Regions from separate parts of the Bacillus sp. NPDC093026 genome, predicted to be linked through region 1. Evidence: a T-box and tRNA genes for the amino acid it is inferred to sense, from the RefSeq annotation. Region 1 holds a T-box; the other holds one or more tRNA genes.
The links. The T-box of region 1 lies ahead of tyrS (tyrosine--tRNA ligase). A T-box ahead of a tRNA ligase gene usually reads a tRNA of that ligase, here a tRNA-Tyr.
Positions count from the first base shown of each region.

Region 1 (11,205 bases):
TAGTTTCTGTTTGCAATGAGGGCATTTTTTATACTTATCACAACTCATCAGTTGTTCATCTCCTTTATTATTATTCATATGTTGAATCTATAAATAGGTGATAAGTTAAATGCATAAAGAATAAAAATAAGCATGGAACAAAGATAATCTCCTAGACTCTTTTAAAAGCCTTCTAGTTGTGAAAATTTAGTTGATTTTTGCTAAGGTCATCTATTATATTTTATTGAGAACGCTCAAGTCTTAAGAACCCATTCAAATCCATGTTATCTATAGTAATGAAAAAATCCCCTGGAATTCCAGAGGATTTTTTGTTCCATATTTCTCTCAACTATTATCGTAACGTAAGCCATTATCTATTATTTTTCCCATTCCCTAATCAATTGTTCGGTTGTCATGACAGTCGCAAATTCATCATGCAGTGTGGCAAGCGAAAGCCGATGAATCGTTTCCGGATCATAATATGTACCGGTTTGATCTGTTAGTCCAAAGGCGGCGGTTGCATCTGAAATGAGATACGTGTCAAAGCCAAGATTCCCGCTCATTCTTGTTGTTGTTGATACGCAGTGAGGGGTTGTTAATCCCGCGATCACAACAGTGTCGATCTCGTTTGCTCTTAGTTGTTCCTCTAAGTTTGTACCAATAAAGCTGTTGTTGACTTTCTTTCGTATCACCGTTTCTCCCTCTAGCGGTTTGGCGATCTCTTTGAAAAGATGCCCTTCATTTGCCGGATGAAATAAAGAGTCCGGCTTGTCAGAGGTATGCTGAATATGAAGCACTTTCCAGCCTTTCTCTCTCCAAAACGTCAAAAGTTGACTGATATTCTTCTCTGCATCTAGATGATTTCGTTCTCCCCATTTTTCATGCTCGAACGCCTTTTGGACATCTACAATGATCAAAGCCTTTTGATTCGTTTGCACAAACGCCCACCTCCAAAGATTCTCGTTCACTACATGTAGTGTAAGGAATAGTGGTCAATTTGTACATGCTTTTACCGATGTTTTGTCTGATTTTGCATCAAAAAGACAAACCACCCACTGGCTATGATGTAATAGATCCCGATGATTGTTGTACAGTTAGAGGTTACCTTACCTATTTGAACTGATTTGACGATACTCATCTAAATGAAATAGATGATGAGAAATAAATAGGGAAAATAGAGAAAGTATCCTAAGAAATATTGTTTAAGTTTTTGCTTCATCGCTGTGTCTCCTATATCAATAAGACATTCATGCTTTCAAAGCATCTTTGATCATCTAGCAGTTCAATATGTTCGGTGACATCAAAAAAGACAGCAGTTTCGCTGTCTTTTTTTCATTTTTTTAATTCGTATTCTGTCCCCCGCCGTTCAGCCCTTCTTTAATATAGCCGTTGACTTGGCTTGAGGCTAATAGACCGATATGTCCAACACCATGGATGAGGACGTTTCTTGCGCCTATTAAGCGAGAGAGGCTGTTGACGACGATGAGGTCGGCTGAGCTATAGACGGATGTGTAAAGAATTTTTTGATTTGGATCGGTGCCTGGTAATGCTCTGAGTGAAACGAGTCCGTTCGCTCCACCTAGTGTGACGACATTTTCAATTTTATCTCCGCCGTCTAGGTTCTTAATATAATATAACGTGTTGGCTCCGCCCATGCTATGTGCCACAATATCTACTTTTTTGGCGCCCGTTTTGGCTAACACATCTTTGACGTATCTGGATAAACGCGGACCATTGTTCAGGTTATTACCTGTTTTGTCTATGAAATCAATTGCATATAATTGGTTTCGGTCCCAGCCCTGTGACACCAGGTATCTTTTGATCGCCGCAAAGTTATAAGAAGCACCGCCCATGCCATGTACCATCACGACCGGATTATGCTCAGCCGCTTTGACCTCTTTCGGCTGGATAAAAACCATTGAACCAACTACCAATGCAAATGCAACGAGAATCTGCAAACTCCTTTTCATCAATAGTGACACGTTCATTCCCCCTTATTTATCTTGTTCGTCTTTATTTTAAACAAGAAAAATATGACAAAAAAGTGAACAAGGCACTGTTTGTCCAATCATTTTATAGACATTAAATAATAAAAAAGCACCTTTGACTTTCGCAGAGGCCAATGCCAAAAGACTAGACAACCTCTCTTCTAAGAGTCTATTAGGATCTATGAGGGCTCTCATCTCTCAATTTGCATAAAAAAAGCAGCCGGTTTTTCGCAGACCGGCTGCACACATTCTTACTTGTAAGTCACAAGGAAGTATTTCTTTTTGCCTCTTCTTAAGACGGTAAATTGGTTTTCAATTCGGTCTTCAGCTGAAAGAACATAGTCTTTATCGGTTTGTCTCTCTCCGTTGATATAGACGGCCCCATTTGTAATATCTTCACGTGCTTGACGCTTTGATGGAGACAGCTTTGATTCAACTAGTACATCGACTAGTGTTAATGCTTCTGTACTGCTTTTCTCCATTGATGGAACATCCTTAAAGCCTACTTTCACTTCTTCTGCTGAAAGAGATTTGATATCTCCTTTAAATAAAGCATTTGAGATATTCACGGCTTGCTCTAGTGACTCACGACCATGGACAAGTGTCGTGACCTCTTCTGCTAAACGGCGCTGTGCTTCACGTTTTTCAGGAGCTGTTTGCACTTTTTCTTCGTACGATGCAATCTCTTCTTTTGATAAGAACGTAAAGTATTTTAAGTATTTCACGACATCACGGTCATCTGTGTTGATCCAGAATTGGTAAAATTCATATGGTGACGTTTTTTCTTTATCTAACCAGATGGCGCCGCCTTCTGTTTTACCAAACTTCGTGCCGTCTGCCTTTGTGACAAGCGGCATTGTGAGACCGAATGCTTTTGCGCCTTCTGCCTCAGACTTACGGATCAACTCAAGTCCAGATGTGATATTTCCCCACTGATCACTTCCACCGATTTGCAGCTTACAGTTTTCATTTCTGTAAAGGTTTAAGAAATCTAAAGATTGCAGAATCACGTAGCTGAACTCTGTGTAAGAAATCCCTGTCTCGATACGGGAGCTGACGATATCTTTTGCGAGCATGAAGTTCACACCGAAGTTTTTTCCAATATCACGAAGGAATGTGATGACATTCATTTGGCTGATCCAGTCATAGTTGTTTACGATGACGGCTGGGTTTTCACCTGCTTCAAAATCAAGAAATTGAGACAGCTGTCCTTTGATTTTCTCTGACCACTCTTGCACGATTTCTGCAGGGTTTAGCGAGCGTTCTGCTTTTTTGAAGCTAGGATCGCCGATCAGTCCAGTCGCCCCGCCAACAAGTGCAATCGGGTGATGGCCTGCTTCCTGGAATCTGCGTAATGTTAAAATCGGTAATAGGTGACCAATGTGCAAGCTGTCTGCTGTTGGATCAAAGCCAGAGTAGAGCTTAATTTTTTCTTCTGATAATAATTTCTTCAGACCTTCTTCGTCTGTTTGTTGCTGAATTAATCCTCTGTACGATAAATCTTCAATCAGTTGACTCATATTCAAATCTCCTTTTTTTCATTTCAACATAAAAAACGCCCCTTCGAATGAACGAAGGGACGATATATATCGCGGTACCACCCTGCTTAAAAGACAAAACATCACGTCTTTTCACTTACACTGATAACGGATAGATCCGTTCTTTCACTAATCAGAGAGACTCTTTGCTCCTTTTCGTAAAAGCGGTTCGTGAGGGTAATTCGAATATCTCTTTGTACTGACTCGCACCAGCCGTCAGTTCTCTTGGACAGGGAAAGATCATTCTACTGTATCTCAGTCAAAACCTTTTTATATTCAACTAAAGTCATTTTTAACATACTTTTGATATCAAGTCAACTGGCGAAGAGATTAATCTTCCATTGTTGAAAGGTCGCCAGCAGGTAAATTCAGCTCCCACGCTTTCAGCACACGTCTCATAATTTTCCCACTTCGTGTTTTTGGCAGTTTGTCTTTAAACTCGATTTCTCTCGGAGCCGCATGTGCCGCTAGTCCTTTTTTCACGAAGGTTCGAATCTCTTCTTTCAGCTCATCTGTTGCCTCATAGCCGCTTCGAAGAGCGATAAATGCTTTAATGATTTCACCGCGGACAGGGTCTGGCTTCCCAATGACACCTGCTTCTGCGATTGCCGGATGTTCGACCAGTTTACTCTCTACTTCAAATGGGCCGACTCGCTCTCCTGATGTCATGATGACATCGTCTACACGTCCCTGGAACCAAAAGTAACCATCTTCGTCCATATAAGCTGAATCCCCTGAAACATACCAATCTCCCGGCATAAAGTAAGATTCATATTTTTCAGGATTGTTCCAGATCGCATGCATCATGGACGGCCACCCTTTTTTTATCGCAAGATTCCCCATCCGGTACGGAGGAAGTTCATTCCCTGCATGATCCACAATCGCTGCTTGCACACCTGGAATCGGTTTTCCCATAGAACCTGGCTTAATGTCCATGCATGGATAATTGCAAATGAGCTGTGCACCTGTTTCTGTCATCCACCACGTGTCGTGAATACGCTTAGCAAAAACAGCATCTCCCCAGCGAATCACTTCCGGATTGAGAGGTTCTCCTACACTTAATATGTGTCTAAGTGAGCGAAGATCATATTTTTGGATAAGATCATCACCAGCTCCCATCAACATTCGGAAAGCTGTTGGTGCACTATACCAAACCGTCACGCCTAGTGATTCAATGGTTTCATACCAAGTTTCAGGGTTAAACCGTCCACCTAAAATGACATTTGTTGCACCATTTAACCATGGTGAAAAGATTCCGTAAACCGTACCTGTCACCCAACCTGGATCTGCTGTACACCAGTAGACGTCTTCTTCCTTCAGGTCAAGCACCCATTTTCCAGTCTGACCTTGCTGCACCATAGCTCCATGGACATGTAAAACACCTTTTGGCGTACCGGTTGAACCTGATGTATAATGAAGCAGGAACCCGTCTTTTTCATCCACCCATTCAATCTCGAGTTCCTTTGACGCCTGCTGAAATGCCTCTCCATAATAAATGGTACGCACACCATCAATGGCTTCAGGCTCACCACCGACAATGACGACCGATTCAAGCATTGGGAGCTCCGCAAATGGAATTCGCTCTAACAGGTCAGGTGTTGTGACAATCACCTTTGCTTCACTGTTCTCTAGACGATCTTTGACTGCACCTTCCATAAATGCTTCAAATAATGGACCGACGATTGCACCAATTTTGACTGCGCCGAGCAAAATAAAATAGAGCTCAGGAGATCTTGGCATAAAGATAAAGACTCGATCACCTTTTTGAACATGTGCTTCTTCCCTTAGAATATTTCCCGCTTTATTTGTGTTTACTTTCATATCCCAGAACGTATACTTTTCATCTCGCTGTGCATCTCTGTAGTGAAGCGCCACCTTGTTCTTCCGAAATGAGTCCACATGTCTGTCAATTGCTTCATATGCTGCATTTACTTTTCCAGTTTCATACCAAGAGAAATTTTTTCTCGCTTCCTCCCATTTAAATTCTTTGTATGCCTTTTCATAATCTTTTAAATGATAGTCCCCTTTTACTGATGGTAGCGTTTCGACTTTCATCAAACAGTCCCCCTTTGCATACGTTTACAATGACCATTATAGTATAGATGAATTTTTTTCTCAATTTTTAAAAAACTTGTAATGAAACCGTTTTAATTTCTGCAAGATTTAAGATAAAATAGAAACGACTCACTAGAATTTGAGGCGGTGGATACGTGGATCATCCTAAAACTTATTATTCAAAAACAATTGAACGAGAAACAGGCAACATTCTCATTGAAGGACCAGTACCTGCATCAGAGCTTGCGAACTATACGTTTCATGAAGGACTAACGGCATTTCGCACGCCTGAAGAACAGAAACAAGCACTTGTTGAAATAGCAGATCTTCCCGAAGGACGCATTATCATTGCGAGAGATGACAAGCTTGTCGTTGGCTATGTGACGTTTTTGTATCCTGATCCGCTTGAGCGTTGGTCAGAAGGCAATATGGAGAATTTAATTGAGCTTGGTGCGATTGAGGTCACGCCTCCTTTTAGAGGGTATTCATTAGGCAAGCATTTACTTGATGTGAGCATGATGGATGAGCAAATGGAGAACTACATCATTATGACAACCGAGTATTACTGGCATTGGGACTTAAAGGGGACAAAGAAAAACGTCTGGGAATATCGAAAAATGATGGAGAAAATGATGAATGCAGGAGGTCTTGTTTGGTTTGCAACCGACGATCCGGAAATCAGCTCTCATCCAGCCAATTGCTTGATGGCAAGGATCGGCAGTAAGGTAAGTCCTGAATCGATCGAACAGTTTGATCGTCTTCGCTTCCATCAACGCTTTATGTATTAACATTCCATTCGTTTTTTGGCAAAGGGGATTGGTAAACATGATGATTGAACAAATTATGCAGCGCAATGTGATCACATTGCGAAAAACCGATACGATTGAAGAAGCCATTCAAAAAATGAGAGCACATCACGTTCGGCATATTCCAATCGTATCTGATCAAGGTTCTGTCATTGGGATGGTAACAGATCGGGATATTAAAAATGCCAGTCCAAGTATTTTTGAAACAGAAAAAAGACAGCTTTTTATTCAGCGACCGGTTGAAGAGATTATGGTGCTCGAAACGGTCACGGCTCACCCGCTTGATTTCGTCGAGGAAATTTCGAATGTCTTTCTTGAACATGGAATTGGCTGCCTTCCCGTTGTGAGACGCGGCAAACTTGTAGGGATTATCACAAAAACGGATTTACTTCGTACCTTTGTCAGACTGACAGGTGCAGACAAACCGGGATCACACTTAGAGATTGAAGTGGAACAAATGACGGAAGGGCTGGCAGACATTACGGCCATTTTAAAAGAGCATCATATTCAGATATTAAGCGTACTTGTATATCCGCATGCAAACGAGGCATCTAAAGTGCTCGTATTCCGCCTTAGAACCATTCATGCGGATCATGTGACAAGAATCATTCGTGCAAAAGGATACAAAGTGATCTGGCCAATGGAGCAGACGATCAGATGAAAGAAGCGATCTTTGTTTTTTCACCTTCTTTTCAAACGTATCAATTCCACCAAGATCATCCCTTCAATCAGCTACGCGTCTACTTAACATTTGATCTCCTTCAAAAAATGAAGGCATTAACAGATGATGAGATCATTGCGCCGCGTATAGCCACGATTGAGGAATTAAAGCTCGTGCATACAGCGGATTATATCCAAGCCGTTCAGCGTGCAAGCGAAGGAAAGCTGTCTACAGCAGAGGGCGAACGATATGGACTTGGAACAGAAGATACACCTATGTTTTTAGGCATGCATGAAGCCGCTTCTCTTCTTGTCGGTGGTACATTAACAGCTGTCGATCAAGTCATGATGGGAAATGCGCAGCATGCTGTCAATCTTGGAGGCGGACTTCATCACGGATTTAAAGGGCGTGCGTCTGGCTTTTGTATTTATAATGATAGCTCCGTTGCCATTCAATATATTCAAAAAAAATATGGTGCGAGAATTTTATATATTGATACAGATGCTCATCACGGAGATGGTGTACAATTTAGTTTTTATGATGATCCAGAGGTTTGTACGGTATCCATTCATGAAACGGGTCGATACCTATTTCCTGGAACTGGACAAGTACAGGAAAGAGGTCACGATAAAGGCTATGGATATGCTTATAATATCCCGCTCGATGCATTTACAGAAGATGAATCGTTCCTTGATGCATACCGAACGGCAGTGACAGAGATTGCTGCTTTTTTTAAACCAGATGTGATTTTGACGCAGAATGGGGCAGATGCTCATTATTACGACCCATTGACACATTTATCAGCCACAATGAAAATTTATGAGGAAATTCCAAAACTGGCACATGAGCTTGCCCATCAATATTGTGACGGGAGATGGATTGCAGTTGGCGGAGGTGGTTATGATATTTGGCGGGTTGTGCCAAGAGCATGGAGCCGCATTTGGCTTGAAATGAAAGGCATCACACCTCCATCTGCTATTCCTCAGGACTGGATTACTGCATGGAACAAGCAATCGCCTGTCACGCTCCCTGACACATGGTCAGACCCTGACGATTTATATGCTCCTATACCAAGAAGAGCTGAGATTACAGAAAAAAATGCGCAAACGGTTGAAAAAGTGCTGATGCCTGTAAGAAGAGAAAAGAAAAATGCATAAAAATGTTTACAAACAACAATAGTTTTAAACAAGTCAAAACGTCTTCGGGAATATAGATGATCCTTTTTTCACTCAATAAGGGATCTCGTGCGTTCTAACAATTCGCTTATGTTCTTATTCGTTTTTACCTCAATCGAATATATTACCGTTATATTCTTTTGACAAGAAGACACAAGGCCATCATACAGAAACATATAAACAAGAAAAGGTTCAATTCAATATCATAAAAAGAAAGCAGACCTCCACAAATCATGTGGGCTGCTTTCTTAGTGTCATTGTTATTTCGTTGATTGTCTTTCTTCAATTCTGTGTGGCAGTTCAACAATTTGATCATCCACTTGTTCTTTGTTCATTAGCTTTGTGAGTAGTCTCATAGCCACTGCACCGATATCATATGTTGGCTGCACGACGGTTGTCAACTGAGGACGCACCATGAGGGACAATCTTGTGTTATCAAAGCCAATGATCTCAAGGTCTTCAGGAATTGACACTCCCCGATCCTGTGCACCGTGAATGACGCCAAGGGCCATTTCGTCAGTTGCTGCAATGACAGCGGTCGGCCGATCTGATTGCTCAAGCAGATTTGCAATCGCTTCAATCCCAGAGTCATAAGAGTAATCACCTTCTGCGACTAGCCTATCGTCAAAAGCAATGCCCGCTTCTTCAAGCGCACGCTTATAACCTGCAAGCTTCCTAACAGAGTTAATTGGTTCTGACAAAGGACCAGATACAAACGCAATGCGTTTATGTCCTTTTTCTACCAATAATTGTACTGAATCATAAATCGCTTGTTCATAGTTAATGTTTACAGATGGTGTTTTTCCCTGCTCTTCGACAGATGCTGCAAGTACAATCGGTACAGGAGAGCGCTTAAATTCTTCTACATGCACATCCGTAATGTTACCGCCCATAAAGACAATACCATCCACCTGTTTACCTAGCATCGTATTTAACAAATGAAGCTCTTTATCTGTATTTTGATCTGAGTTGCTTAAAATGATGTTGTACTTGTACATTGTGGCGATATCTTCAATTCCACGTGCAAGCTCAGAGTAAAAAACACTAGATATATCAGGGATGATGACACCAACAGTTGTCGTCTTTTTACTTGCAAGCCCCCGCGCTACTGCATTTGGACGGTAGCCAAGGCGATCAATCGCTTCAAGCACCTTTTTCCTTGTCGTTGGTTTCACATTCGGGTTTCCATTTACAACGCGTGATACCGTTGCCATACTTACATTTGCTTCTCTCGCTACATCATATATTGTAACATTATTCACATAAATCACTCCTTCAAATACAGTTCATATCTATAGCATTCACCAATTGGATAGAGACATGTCAGATACGAGGAAAATAATATCCTATTTGTCATCAAAAAGATGAAAAGAGACACATAATTTTTCAATCTACATCAAAATGACATTCTTTTATGAAATTATACACGTTTTTTTGCCATATGAAAACGTTCCCTTTCTTTTTATAATTAAATTAAACAAACTTTCATCAGCTTGTTACCTGTATATTGAATCATATTTTATAAAAATAGTCGTGAACGTCAGCTATGACAATGATCTTAGCAGATTCTGTCGAATTTTAAAAATGAAAACATTGTGAACAGTGTTTTTTGATATTGCAATATGCCCCTTTGCTTTCATTCCCAATGTCATCTTATTTTTTCCATTAAAAAACCGCCGGGTTGTTATCCGGCGGTTTCTACCTATTCTTACGCGTGAATGTTCACAAGCGGTCTTAGCGCGTCTAACCATTTCTCAAATTGAGGAATGTCCATTTGCTGCGCTGAATCAGATAAAGCAACAGATGGGTCTGGATGCACTTCCGCCATGACACCATCAGCTCCAATGGCAAGAGCTGCTTTAGCGGTTGGAAGAAGAAGATCTCTACGTCCAGTTGAATGCGTCACATCAACAAAGACTGGTAAATGCGTCTCTTGTTTTAAGATTGGCACTGCAGAGATATCCAGTGTATTTCTAGTGGCTGTTTCGTATGTGCGGATACCACGCTCACAAAGAATAATTTGGTCATTTCCTTGAGCGATGATGTATTCAGCTGCATTGATGAATTCTGAAATGGTTGCTGCAAGGCCACGTTTTAAAAGGACTGGCTTCTTAACAGAGCCGGCTTCTTTTAATAGTTCAAAGTTTTGCATATTACGTGCACCAATTTGAATGACATCAATATGTTCAATGGCCTCTTGAATATGAGCAGGATTAACAATTTCACTAATGACAGCAAGACCATATTCATCAGCAACACGCTTTAGAATCTTTAGACCGTCTACACCAAGCCCTTGAAAATCGTATGGACTTGTGCGAGGTTTAAATGCGCCCCCGCGAAGAAGTTTCAGCCCCTGCTTTTTAGCAGCAGCTGCGACTTCTGCTACTTGCTCATAGCTTTCAACAGCACATGGTCCAACGATAAAACGTTGTGTTCCATCACCAATTGCTTCACCATTAATGTTCACAATTGTGTTTTCTGGTTTTTTCTTACGAGAGACAAGAAGCGCTTTGCTATGATCATCTTCTTGAAGTTCTAAGCCTGCTTTGAAAATTTCTTTGAAAATATGTTGGATGGTTGAGTTTTCAAATGGTCCATCATTTTCCTCAAGAATTCGATTCAACATTGTGCGCTCTCTGACAGGATCATAACGATTAACACCTTGCGCTTCCTTCGCCTTACCGATTTCTTTTACAATGTTTCCTCTTTCATTGATCAGTTTTAAGATTTGAAGATTCAGCTCATCTGCTTGCTGTCTCAATTGTTCTAATTCATTGTTGCTCATTTTTGTCATCCTTTCCTCTGCCTGCTCTCGCTTTTTATTTTTCATTCTCCTATGATAGGGTTTATTATAAACAAAGATTTCGGAATTGTCACGAAAAAATTCTTTATTACCTAAACGCTTTTAAGCGATAAAGTAATATGTGTAAGATAATAGCACACTTTTAATTTATGTACATTTTTTGATCAAAAAAACGTCAGCATAAGCTGACGTCAGATTGT
Region 1 is NZ_JBIVPN010000004.1:123,931-135,135, forward strand. It holds partial or broken gene ACIQCE_RS11390 (hypothetical protein) at 1-48, opposite strand, end outside; gene ACIQCE_RS11395 (cysteine hydrolase family protein) at 357-917, opposite strand; gene ACIQCE_RS11400 (esterase/lipase family protein) at 1,320-1,898, opposite strand; gene tyrS (tyrosine--tRNA ligase) at 2,219-3,487, opposite strand; T-box leader at 3,540-3,777, opposite strand; gene acsA (acetate--CoA ligase) at 3,836-5,560, opposite strand; gene ACIQCE_RS11415 (GNAT family N-acetyltransferase) at 5,716-6,348, shown strand; gene ACIQCE_RS11420 (CBS and ACT domain-containing protein) at 6,386-7,027, shown strand; gene ACIQCE_RS11425 (acetoin utilization protein AcuC) at 7,024-8,184, shown strand; gene ccpA (catabolite control protein A) at 8,463-9,464, opposite strand; gene ACIQCE_RS11435 (bifunctional 3-deoxy-7-phosphoheptulonate synthase/chorismate mutase) at 9,911-10,987, opposite strand.

Region 2 (11,205 bases), on a different contig from region 1:
ATCAACTGGCAGTCTCCCTTTAGGTGTTACAGTTCCAAAAATCACTTCCAGCCCAGCCGGAATATTCGGTTGGTTGAATTGTCCATTTGCGTAGCCTTTAAAACCATAGACAGCGAGTAATGCGTCTGCTTCTTCAAAGTTCGCTGCATCATAAGGGTTTCTTAGGCTCATAATTGCCATTTTTTTGTTTTGTGATTTTGTTTCTTTCAATACAGCACGAGGGAAGGCAGTTGCCCATTTCTTTGGATCCTGTACATTGTCATCAATTATCCCATCATTAACAGCAGGGTCGTTTTGTACAACGTAAGAACCGGTAATGACATAGTCAGCTTCTTTAATGAAGTTGGCTATTTCTTTTGAGAAGGCTCGGTCAGCAAAGGCATATGTTTGAATACGCACTGGTTTGATCTTTTTTTGTTTAATCAGTGATTGTATAGTGACCGACATGGCTTCAGTCTGATCTTGATAAGGCGCCATGACAAGAATCCGGTTATTCTTTTTTGGCTTGAAAGGTAAGGTTTTATGGTTGTTCTTCAGCAGTGTGATTCCTTCTCGGGCCATTTTTTGTTCTGTTCTGCGATGTGACTTTTTTCCAACCACTTGTGAGGCTTTTTTGATTTTTTTCTCAAGGCTTACTGGCTTTTTAGTGGAAATGATGCCGCGCTTGATCTTCAATTGAAGGATTTTTTCGACAGATTGGTTGATTTGAGACATCGGGATTTCTTTTGTTAGAACGGCTCGTTTTAAAGCATTAAACACATTTTCTAGGTTTTTCTCTGTTTTTAAGGACGTAACAGGCGCTGGCATGAGAGCAATGTCGACTCCTGCCTTAATAGCCATGATCACGGCTTCTTCCTGTCCAAAATTATCTGCAATTGCTTTCATATTTAAGGCGTCAGTGACAACAACTCCTTGAAAGCCCATATTTTCTTTTAATAAATGTGTGATGACTTTTTTTGACAGGGTGGCTGGCACCATGATGTCCTCGCCATCTTTTTTACTTTTATAGGTGGTGTCATCAATGGCGGGAAATTGAACATGTGCGGTCATGACCATATCAGCACCTGCGTTTATCGCTTGTTGGAAAGGATACAGTTCAACTTTTTTTAATCGTTCGAGATCATGTTCCACAAGAGGTAATCCATAATGACTATCAACAGCCGTATCACCATGTCCTGGGAAATGCTTTAATGTTGAAATGGTATCTTCTTTTTGAAGTCCCTTCATGGTTTGCAGGCCAAGCTTAGTGACAAGTTCAGGGTCAGAGCTAAAGGAACGGACGCCAATGACGGGGTTGTTAGGGTTATGATTCACATCAAGAACAGGAGAGAAGTTTGTGTTAATACCTAATGCTTTTAGTTCTTTACCGATGATTTTTCCTGTGTTGTATGCATTTTTGTTACTTCTAGAGGCACCAATCGACATATTTCCTGGGAAATGTGTTCCCTTTTGTAGTCTTGTGACGATTCCGCCTTCTTGGTCAATAGAAATGAGTAAAGGAATGTTCGGTGAGGCTTTTTGGAAATCATGAGTTAGTTTGACGGTTTGTTTCGTATTCACGACATTTTCTGCAAATAAAATGACGCCGCCTAGATGATATTTCTCCACAATGTGAGATACTTCTTTATTCATTTCCGTTAAGCCTGTAGGGGTGGATTCATCTTTTGTTTGCCAATTGCGAAAGTCTAGCATGAGCATCTGACCAATTTTTTCATCAAGTGACATGCCTTGAACCATTTGTTTGGCGGTTGGAATAGGGGAAGAGTTGACCTTTTCCGTTGGGATGGAAGAGGTCAGCAAGGCCAAAAGAAGAGCAGCAGGGAAGAGAGATTTTAACATCAAATGCCTCCTTTTACTTAAAAGATTCGTAGATTGCTGTCATGATCTTTCCGTAAGTACCCGTTGGAAAAAGATCGCCTTCAAATTGATTTGGGTTGGTATTGGGTGAAACGACTGGTGAATGTTTCTTATTTGTCAACAAGGCAACGCCCAGTTGGTACTTTGGGTCAATTAAAGTCATTGTTCCTGTCCATCCAGTATGGCCGAAAGCTTCGTTACTTGCATGTTTTCCAAACATCCATTCCATGTCAGTATGTCCGTTTTTTCTCCAGCCTAGACCGTAAGTTGGGTTCGTCTCTGAGGAGGTCGTAAAGAGATCAATAGAAGCTTGATCAAAGATTGTCGTTTTCCCATAGCCACCTTTGTTCAGCATGAGCTGAAGCAGTACGGCCATATCTGATATGTTCGAGAAAAGACCAGCATGACCGGAGACACCTGCCATTGAATAATAAGCTTTCTCGTCGTGTACTTGGCCAATGAGTGTGTATCGACGAACGTTTTCAAAATCAATCACACCGTCACGTGTATTACCTAAACGTTCCGTTGCTGCAAAATGCTTTGGTTGAAACCCTTTTTGCAGTGGATTAAATGTTGTATGTTTGAGTCCTAATGGCCGGTAGATGGTGGACTCTACATATTGATCAAGAGGCAGCCCAGTTTTTTTCTCGACGATCATACCTAAAAGCATGTAATCAATGTCACTATAAATATGCTGGGTTCCTGGCACGTATTGAAGAGGCACTTTTGGTAACAATTTCATTGTTGTTTGTCTGTCTTGTGAGAAAAATGAGCCAGCCGCTTTTTTACTATAAAATAATACACTTGAAGGGAGCCCAGCGGAATGAGTCAGAAGGTCCTTCACGCGAAGTTGATCTTTGCCAGTTACCTTTGCATTTGGTTCATCCTTAAAGTCTGGCAAGATGGACTGGATTTTTTCATTTACATCTAGTTTTTGCTCGTATACGAGCTTTTGCAGAGCGTAGTTGGTGGCATACATTTTTGTGTTGGACGCAAGGTCAAAAAGTGTGTCCTTTTTCATTTTTTTATACGATTTGAGTTCCTTTGTGCCGTCATATTTTTGTCGATAGCCGTACGCTTTTTGATGTATGATTTTCCCGTTTTTGATGATGATAAGAGCGGCTCCTGGGAATCCTGCTTTGATATCGTTTTGAATCATTTGATCAACCTTCCTAAGCTGCCTAGAAGAAAAACCTACTTGTTCCGGTCGTTTTGCTTTTTTTAAGATGGGATATTCTTCAGGTGCTGTTTTAGACGAAGACGATACAGGTAGGGAGCTAGTTGCAAATGTTTGTACAGGTAAGCCAAGGAGCATGAGCAGGCATGTCGTTAGTAGAAAACATTTCTTCAAGATTTAGACCTCCTTAATTGGTGGTTTCCTCGAATTCAACAGCCATGTCATCATGAAAGCCAAATAAGTATGTGAAAATAAATCCAGCGACATACGCAATAAACAGGCCGATTAAGTAAAGGACCATTTGATGTGTGTGTACAATGAAGGTAAGCGGAAGACCTGAGACGCCAATAGCCTTTGTTGCTATTTGGAAATAGGCTTGAAATGCGCCGCCTATTCCAGCACCGAGACAGGCTGTTAAAAAAGGTCTTCCTAGCGGCAGTGTTACACCAAAAATGAGCGGCTCTCCAATGCCCAGCATGCCTGAAGGAAGTCCACCTGCAATGGCTCTCTTTAGCTTTTTCTTCTTTGTTTTCATAAAGATAGCGAATGCAGCACCGACCTGACCTGCACCACCCATAGCTAGAATTGGCAAAAGAGGATCATCCCCAATGGAATTGATGAGCTCCATATGAATAGGTGTTAAGCCTTGGTGAAGTCCTGTAACTACAAGTGGAAGGAAGGTGGCGCCAAGAACAAATCCTGAAAAAATACCGCCAATGTTTAATAAGTAAGTCAATCCTGAGGTAATGGCATCAGATATAAATCCACCGACAGGCATGAAGATCATGTACGTGAAAATTCCTGTAATGAGTAATGTGAATGTTGGTGTGATGATGATATCGAGAGATTGCGGGACGAAGCGTCTTATACGGGTTTCAACTAGTGCCATAAAAATGGCTGCAAGAAGAACCCCAATTAATCCGCCTCTTCCTGGAAGAATATTTGTACCAAATAACATAATATCGGCAGAAGCTGGGTTGATAATGAGAATACCAGCTAACGCTCCTAATGCGGGAGAGCCACCAAATTCTTTTGCGGCATTTGTACCAACTAATATACCGAGGTAAGCGAACAAGCCTGAGCCAATGACGGTTAAAATAATCGAAGCTTGGGATTTCTCATCAAGCCAGCCCGCTTGCACGATTGCTTTTGTAATACCTGTAATGAGTCCTGAGGCAACAAGCGCAGGAATAATTGGAATAAAGATGCTGGCAATGCGGCGTAAAAATAATTTGAAGGGTGTGCGATTTTTTTGTGAAATGACTTGTTTGTTCTTTTGTGCTTCGTTTTTCAGGTCATACGTATTGGATGAGTTCAGCAGTTGTTCAAACGCACTTGATACTTGGTTTACGACGCCAGTGCCTAAAATAATTTGGAGTGTTTCAGCTTCAACAACGCCGATGACGCCATCAAGTTCATGGATCTTTGCCAATTGAATCTTCTCGTTGTCGATTGGTGTAATACGGAGACGTGTCATACAATGTGTATGGGAAGAGATGTTATCTGGACCACCGCAAAGCGAAAGAATCTCTTCCGCTAACTGCTGATATTTATTTTGATGACTCATGTTGAATCCCCCTTTGATTTTCTTTTCATGGAGCGGATGGCATGCCTTGTTTTGTCAATATATTGAGCTGTTTGTTCATATTGACGGGAAGCTAGGCTGAGAAATAAGACATCAATTAAGTAAAGCTGTGCCATTCTAGAGGAAGTGGCAGCGCTGCGAAAAGGTGCTTCATTCGAACCAGAAGTCGTTAGGTGAACATCACACAACGAAGAAACGCTGGTATGACCTGGATGCGTTAAGGCGACGGTTTTCACTTGATGATCTTTTGCGAGCTGAAGAGCATGAATAATCTCTTCGGTCTCTCCTGAAAAGGATATACCGAACACGATGTCATTTTTTCCTGCGTTTGCGATGACAGTGGATGCAATATGCATGTCAGTAAATGCTGTCGCCGCATAGTTGATTCTCAAGAATTTTTGCTGTGCATCGGCTGCGACGATACCTGATGCACCAACACCGATAAAGTGTATTTGTTTCGCAGAGAGAAGCAGTTGAACGGCTTTTTCTAAAGCTTCTACATTTAAAATAGAGGCTGTGTCTCGAATGGATTGAATAGAGTTTCCCGCTGTCTTTTGAATGATGGAGTTCAGTGGTTCATCTTGTTCAATATCTCGGTAGCCTTGTTTGTCTGCATTCATTAAATCTCCAGCGATCCTCATTTTTAAATCATGATATCCATCAAGCCCAAGAGATTTACAAAGGCGAACGACAGCTGAACTGCTTGCACCGGCAGCCTGACTGATTTCATGTACTGTGCTCTTAATGACTTTGTCAGGATAGGCAAGAATGTAGTCTGCAATGGTTTTTTCAGATTGGGGGAGCTTTGATTTCATTGTGTGTAGTAGGGTGAGTCCACCTGCTGACATATAACCGCCTCCTTTAAGATTGATGACGTAGTATGGCTTTGTCGATGTGGCCGTTCGTTTGATGAAGTAAATTCTTTGCTGTTTTCTTATCTGTTTTTGCCTGGAGCATGACGATGGCTGTTTTGACTTCTAATTCGGCAGCCTCAAGGGTTTTTAGAGCTTGTTCATAGGAAGCATTTGTCACATGTTGAATAATGGCGATGGCTCGTTCTTTTAATTTATGATTGCTCACTTTTACATCGACCATTAGGTTTTCGTATACTTTGCCTTGTCTGATCATGACTGATGTAGAAATCATATTTAAAATCATTTTATGAGCGGTTGCAGCTTTCATTCGTGTTGAGCCGGTGATGGCTTCAGGCCCAACGATGACTTCAATGGCGCAGTCTGCCAGCTCACTAATTTTTGCTTGTTCATTACAGCTGAGGGCGACTGTTTTTGCCCCAATAGATTTTGCATAGGTTAAAGCGCCAATAATGTAAGGTGTTCTACCGCTTGCCGCTATGCCGACGACAGTATCTTTTGAAGAAAGTTGGATCCGTCTCAAATCTTGTTTGCCGGCTTCTTCACTGTCTTCTACATCTTCGGCAGCTTGAGAAAAGGCTGAGTCTCCGCCTGCCATAATGCCTACAATCACATCAGGTGAGACGCTGTAAGTGGGCGGGCATTCAACGGCATCCATGACACCGATTCTCCCACTTGTCCCTGCGCCCATGTAGATCAATCTTCCTCCATTTGTGATGGATTCATCGGCAAAATCACTTGCTGTTTTCACATGTGGAAGTACGCGATTGACCGCTTGAGCGACCTTCATATCTTCTTCATTAATCATCTGAAGTATTTCAAGTGGATTAGCTTGTGAGATTCTCATCGTGTGAGGATTTCTTGATTCAGTTGTTAAAGAACGCAGTTGAGATGGCTGCATGTGATATACCTCCTGGCATTGCGCCTGTTATTTCTTCATTTTCAGTATATTCATTCTGGCATGAAATTTCAATATTATATTTATATATTGAAATTTCATTTCAAAAATGAAGATGACTTACGATAAGGTGAATTGTTAGAAAATAAAAATAATAAAATTCCCCTTTACAAAAAGGGAACAACCTGTATATAATAACTTTTGTCAGCTTCAAGGAAACAGTAAACTTGACAAAATTGGCCCGTTGGTCAAGCGGTTAAGACACCGCCCTTTCACGGCGGTAACACGGGTTCGAATCCCGTACGGGTCACCATGATGTGGAGGATTAGCTCAGCTGGGAGAGCATCTGCCTTACAAGCAGAGGGTCGGCGGTTCGAGCCCGTCATCCTCCACCATAATATGCCGGTGTAGCTCAATTGGTAGAGCAACTGACTTGTAATCAGTAGGTTGGGGGTTCAAGTCCTCTTGCCGGCACTGTTTTTCTTTATCAATTTTATATGTGGAGGGGTAGCGAAGTGGCTAAACGCGGCGGACTGTAAATCCGCTCCCTCCGGGTTCGGCGGTTCGAATCCGTCCCCCTCCACCATTTTTGGGCTATAGCCAAGCGGTAAGGCAACGGACTTTGACTCCGTCATGCGTTGGTTCGAATCCAGCTAGCCCAGTCAAGACACCTTTTCAAAAAAAGGTGTCTTTTTTTATGTTGTATAACTATTCAAAATGTTGTCGAGTTGAGTCAGGAGGCATCGAGACAGTAGAATAAAAGCATGAACGGAAAGGGGATGTACATATGGGAAAAAATCAAAAGAAGGTTACACTTGTGGGTGTTCCAATGGACTTGGGTCAAATGAGAAGAGGCGTGGATATGGGGCCAAGTGCGATTCGGTGTGCAGGAGTAAAGGAAAAATTGGAATCGCTTTCATTTGATGTGGAAGATCTAGGAGATATTCCAGTCGAGCAAAGGGACGATGAAAAAGGGCTGTATACGAGTGAGAAATTAAAAAATTTAACGGAGAATGCGAGTGCGAATAAGCTGCTTGCTGAAAAGGTAGATGGAATTGTTCAGTCAGGTTCATTCCCGCTGATTTTAGGCGGTGATCATAGCATTGCAATTGGAACATTGGCAGGAGTTTCTAAGCATTATGAAAATCTAGGTGTTATTTGGTATGATGCGCACGGTGATTTAAATACGGAGGAAACGTCTCCCTCTGGGAATATCCATGGAATGCCGCTTGCAGTCAGTCTTGGTCTTGGGCATTCTGATTTAACGAATATTGGTGGTTATTCTCCAAAAGTAAAACCTGAAAATGTTATTTTAATTGGTGCTCGTTCCTTAGATGAAGGAGAGCGTGTGTTAATTAGAGAAAAAGGCATTAAGGTATATACGATGCATGAGATTGACCGGTTGGGGATGACGAAGGTAATGGAGGAATCTATTTCGTATTTAAAGGAGAGAACCGACGGTGTTCATTTGTCTCTTGATTTAGACGGATTAGATCCAGCAGAATGCCCTGGCGTAGGGACACCAGTTGCAGGTGGAATGAGTTATCGAGAGAGTCATCTTGCTATGGAGCTTTTAGAGGAATCGGGCATTTTGACTTCTGCTGAATTTGTTGAGGTTAATCCAGTATTAGATGAGCGAAATAAAACAGCAGAAGCGGCTGTTGCTTTAATTGGCTCTTTAATGGGTGAAAAGTTATTGTAGATCGGGATTTGTTCCCGGTCTTTTTTTATTGTAAGCAAAAGAGAATGAATTTTAAGGATATGTTAAGGTTTTTACCAGCTGATATGCATAACACGCTGTCAAAAATTTGTTACACTATTTTTTAGAGGAGAATGAAACCTTTTGGTAAAAGGTTCGTATACATAAAGACCGGTGAAGGCAGAGGTTGAATATACTATGGAAACAATAATTAAAAAAAGAATTAAGCAAGTAAAAAAAGGCGACCAGAACGCTTTTACAGACATTGTAGACCTGTATAAAGACAAAATTTATCAGCTATGCTATCGTATGCTTGGGAACGCACATGAAGCGGAGGATATTGCGCAGGAAGCTTTCATTCGTGCCTATGTGAATATTGAAAGTTATGATGTGGATCGTAAGTTTTCCACATGGCTGTATCGCATTGCAACCAACTTGACCATCGACCGTATTCGCAAAAAAAAGCCGGATTATTATTTAGATGCAGAGGTTGCAGGAACAGAAGGACTCAATATGTATTCTCAAATTGCTGCCGACGGCGTTCTGCCAGAGGATGAGGTGTTGTCTCTTGAATTATCGAGCACCATTCAGCAAAAAATTTTAAGATTACCTGATAAATATCGTTTAGTCATCGTACTAAAGTATATTGATGAACTCTCATTAAAAGAAATTAGTGAAATTCTGAATATACCAGTTGGTACGGTGAAAACGAGAATACACAGGGGGAGAGAGGCTCTCCGGAAACAGTTGAGAGACCTTTGAGTGAGGTGATTTTGATGAGCTGTCAGGATAAAATCGTCCAGCTTATGCATCAGTATTTAGACCGGGATATCATGCCCGAAGATGAAAAAGAGTTAAAGACCCATCTGCAATCGTGTGAGGAGTGCCGTACTCATTTTCAACAAATTGAGAAATCCGTTGCGCTTGTGCAGAGTACGTCTCATATAGAAGCACCGTCAGATTTCACTGCAAAGGTGATGGGTGGTCTTCCAAAGGAGAAAAAGCGCGTGTCGATTCAAAGATGGATCAAATCTCACCCACTGATGGTAGCCGCTGCTCTCTTTGTGATATTGATGGGAGGCAGTCTGTTTACAAGCTGGAATACTGATCATAATTTCAGTGTGTCTAAGCAGCCGAATCTCGTTGTTGAAAATAGTACAGTAACAGTGCCTAAAGGGGAAACCGTCAAAGGTGATGTGACTGTCAAAAATGGCAAATTGATTGTAGAGGGCAAGGTTGATGGAAATGTAACGGTCGTCAATGGAGAACAGTTGACAGCTTCTGCCGGACAAGTCACTGGTCAAATCAATGAAATTAATGAAGTGTTTGATTGGATCTGGTATAAAATGAAATCCACAGCACAAGAAGTGATGCGGGTGATTGGACCAGAGGAGCAAAAGTAATCAAACAACATAGAGCAGACTCCTAGTGAGGCTGCTCTTTTTCTATTCGATCGGCGGTTATACTTGTCGCAATGTAAACTATATAGGGCAACCATTTTCCTTGCTGAAACAAAATGTGATATAATAGCCACGCTATGTATTTATACATAGGCTCTTTTTTTATAAAAAATGCAACATACGAAGAAACTTAAAAATTCTGGAGGACGAGGAAATGGCTTTAGGGGATATTCCTTTTTTGCAGTACCTCGGTAATGCTGTTGATATTCTCGTTGTTTGGTATGTGATATATAAATTAATGATGGTCATCCGCGGAACAAAAGCTGTTCAGCTTTTAAAGGGAATTGTGGTCATTGTTCTCGTCAGAATGGGAAGTGCGTATCTCGGTCTAAACACACTTCAATGGCTGATGGATCAAGCGATTACATGGGGTTTCCTTGCGATCATTATTATTTTTCAGCCAGAGCTAAGGAGAGCACTTGAGCAGCTTGGGCGCGGCCGTTTCTTTTCAAGAAGCGGGACACCTGTAGAGGAACAGCAGAAAAAAACGATCGAGGCAATTACAAAAGCAATTAATTATATGGCAAAACGTAGAATAGGGGCGCTATTGACAATTGAGCGCGATACTGGGATGAATGATTACATAGAGACAGGAATTCCTTTGAATGCAAAGGTGAGTTCTGAGCTGCTCATTAATATTTTCATTCCGAATACACCACTTCATGACGGTGCTGTGATTATGAAGCGTGATGAGATTGCAGCTGCGGCTTGTTATTTGCCGCTGTCAGAGAGTCCTTTTATCTCAAAGGAACTGGGAACCCGTCATAGAGCGGCTGTAGGTATTAGTGAAGTGACTGACAGCTTAACAGTCATCGTCTCGGAGGAGACAGGCAGTATCAGTGTTGCGAGAAATGGAGATCTCCATCGAGAATTGACAGAAGAAGCGCTTGAAGAAATGCTGATTGCTGAGTTTAGTAAGAACAGCAAAGATGCTTCCTCGACCAAATGGTATTGGAGGGGCAAGAAAAATGGATAAGATTTTAAATAATCGCTGGGCTGTAAAGTTTCTTGCATTGGTCTTCGCTTTATTGCTGTATGGAGCAGTCAATTCAGCGCAAGCGCCCTCGCCGAAAAAAATCGGTGAATCCTTTTTTCCAACATCTACAACTGATGAAGCAACCTTAACAGACATTCCTGTTAAAGCATATTATGATGACGAAAAATATGTCGTCACAGGTGTACCACAGACAGTCAATGTCACCATTAAAGGATCAACAAGTGCTGTGAAAACGGCTAGACAAACAAAAAACTTTGAAATTTACGCAGATATGCAACATTTAACGACAGGTACACATAAGGTGGAGTTGAAGGCAAGAGGTGTATCGCAGGGTCTCACCCTAACGATTAACCCATCTGTTACGACCGTAACGATACAAGAGAAAACATCAGCGGAATTTCCTGTTGAAACAGAATTTTACAATCAAAATAAAATAAAAGACGGCTATTCACCAGAACAGCCAATTGTGAATCCGAAAAAAGTAACAGTCACTGGGTCGAAGGATGTCATTGACAAAATTTCTGTTATTAAAGCATTTGTCAATTTAGAGGATGTCGATGAACAAATTCAAAAAGAAGCGAAGCTCACAGTATACGATAGCAATGGAAATGAGTTGCCGGTTGAAGTAAGTCCATCGGTTGTCGATATTACAGTCCCCAT
Region 2 is NZ_JBIVPN010000007.1:134,955-146,159, reverse strand. It holds gene ACIQCE_RS14245 (glycoside hydrolase family 3 protein) at 1-1,839, opposite strand, end outside; gene pbp4b (penicillin binding protein PBP4B) at 1,853-3,208, opposite strand; gene ACIQCE_RS14235 (PTS transporter subunit EIIC) at 3,222-4,601, opposite strand; gene ACIQCE_RS14230 (MurR/RpiR family transcriptional regulator) at 4,598-5,467, opposite strand; gene murQ (N-acetylmuramic acid 6-phosphate etherase) at 5,481-6,392, opposite strand; tRNA gene ACIQCE_RS14220 (tRNA-Glu) at 6,628-6,702, shown strand; tRNA gene ACIQCE_RS14215 (tRNA-Val) at 6,709-6,784, shown strand; tRNA gene ACIQCE_RS14210 (tRNA-Thr) at 6,791-6,863, shown strand; tRNA gene ACIQCE_RS14205 (tRNA-Tyr) at 6,891-6,975, shown strand; tRNA gene ACIQCE_RS14200 (tRNA-Gln) at 6,980-7,051, shown strand; gene rocF (arginase) at 7,177-8,091, shown strand; gene sigW (RNA polymerase sigma factor SigW) at 8,287-8,850, shown strand; gene rsiW (anti-sigma-W factor RsiW) at 8,865-9,491, shown strand; gene cdaA (diadenylate cyclase CdaA) at 9,703-10,524, shown strand; gene ACIQCE_RS14175 (CdaR family protein) at 10,517-11,205, shown strand, end outside.
Region 2: it has a tRNA-Tyr gene. The T-box ahead of tyrS (tyrosine--tRNA ligase) is inferred to sense a tRNA for this amino acid. The anticodon was not compared.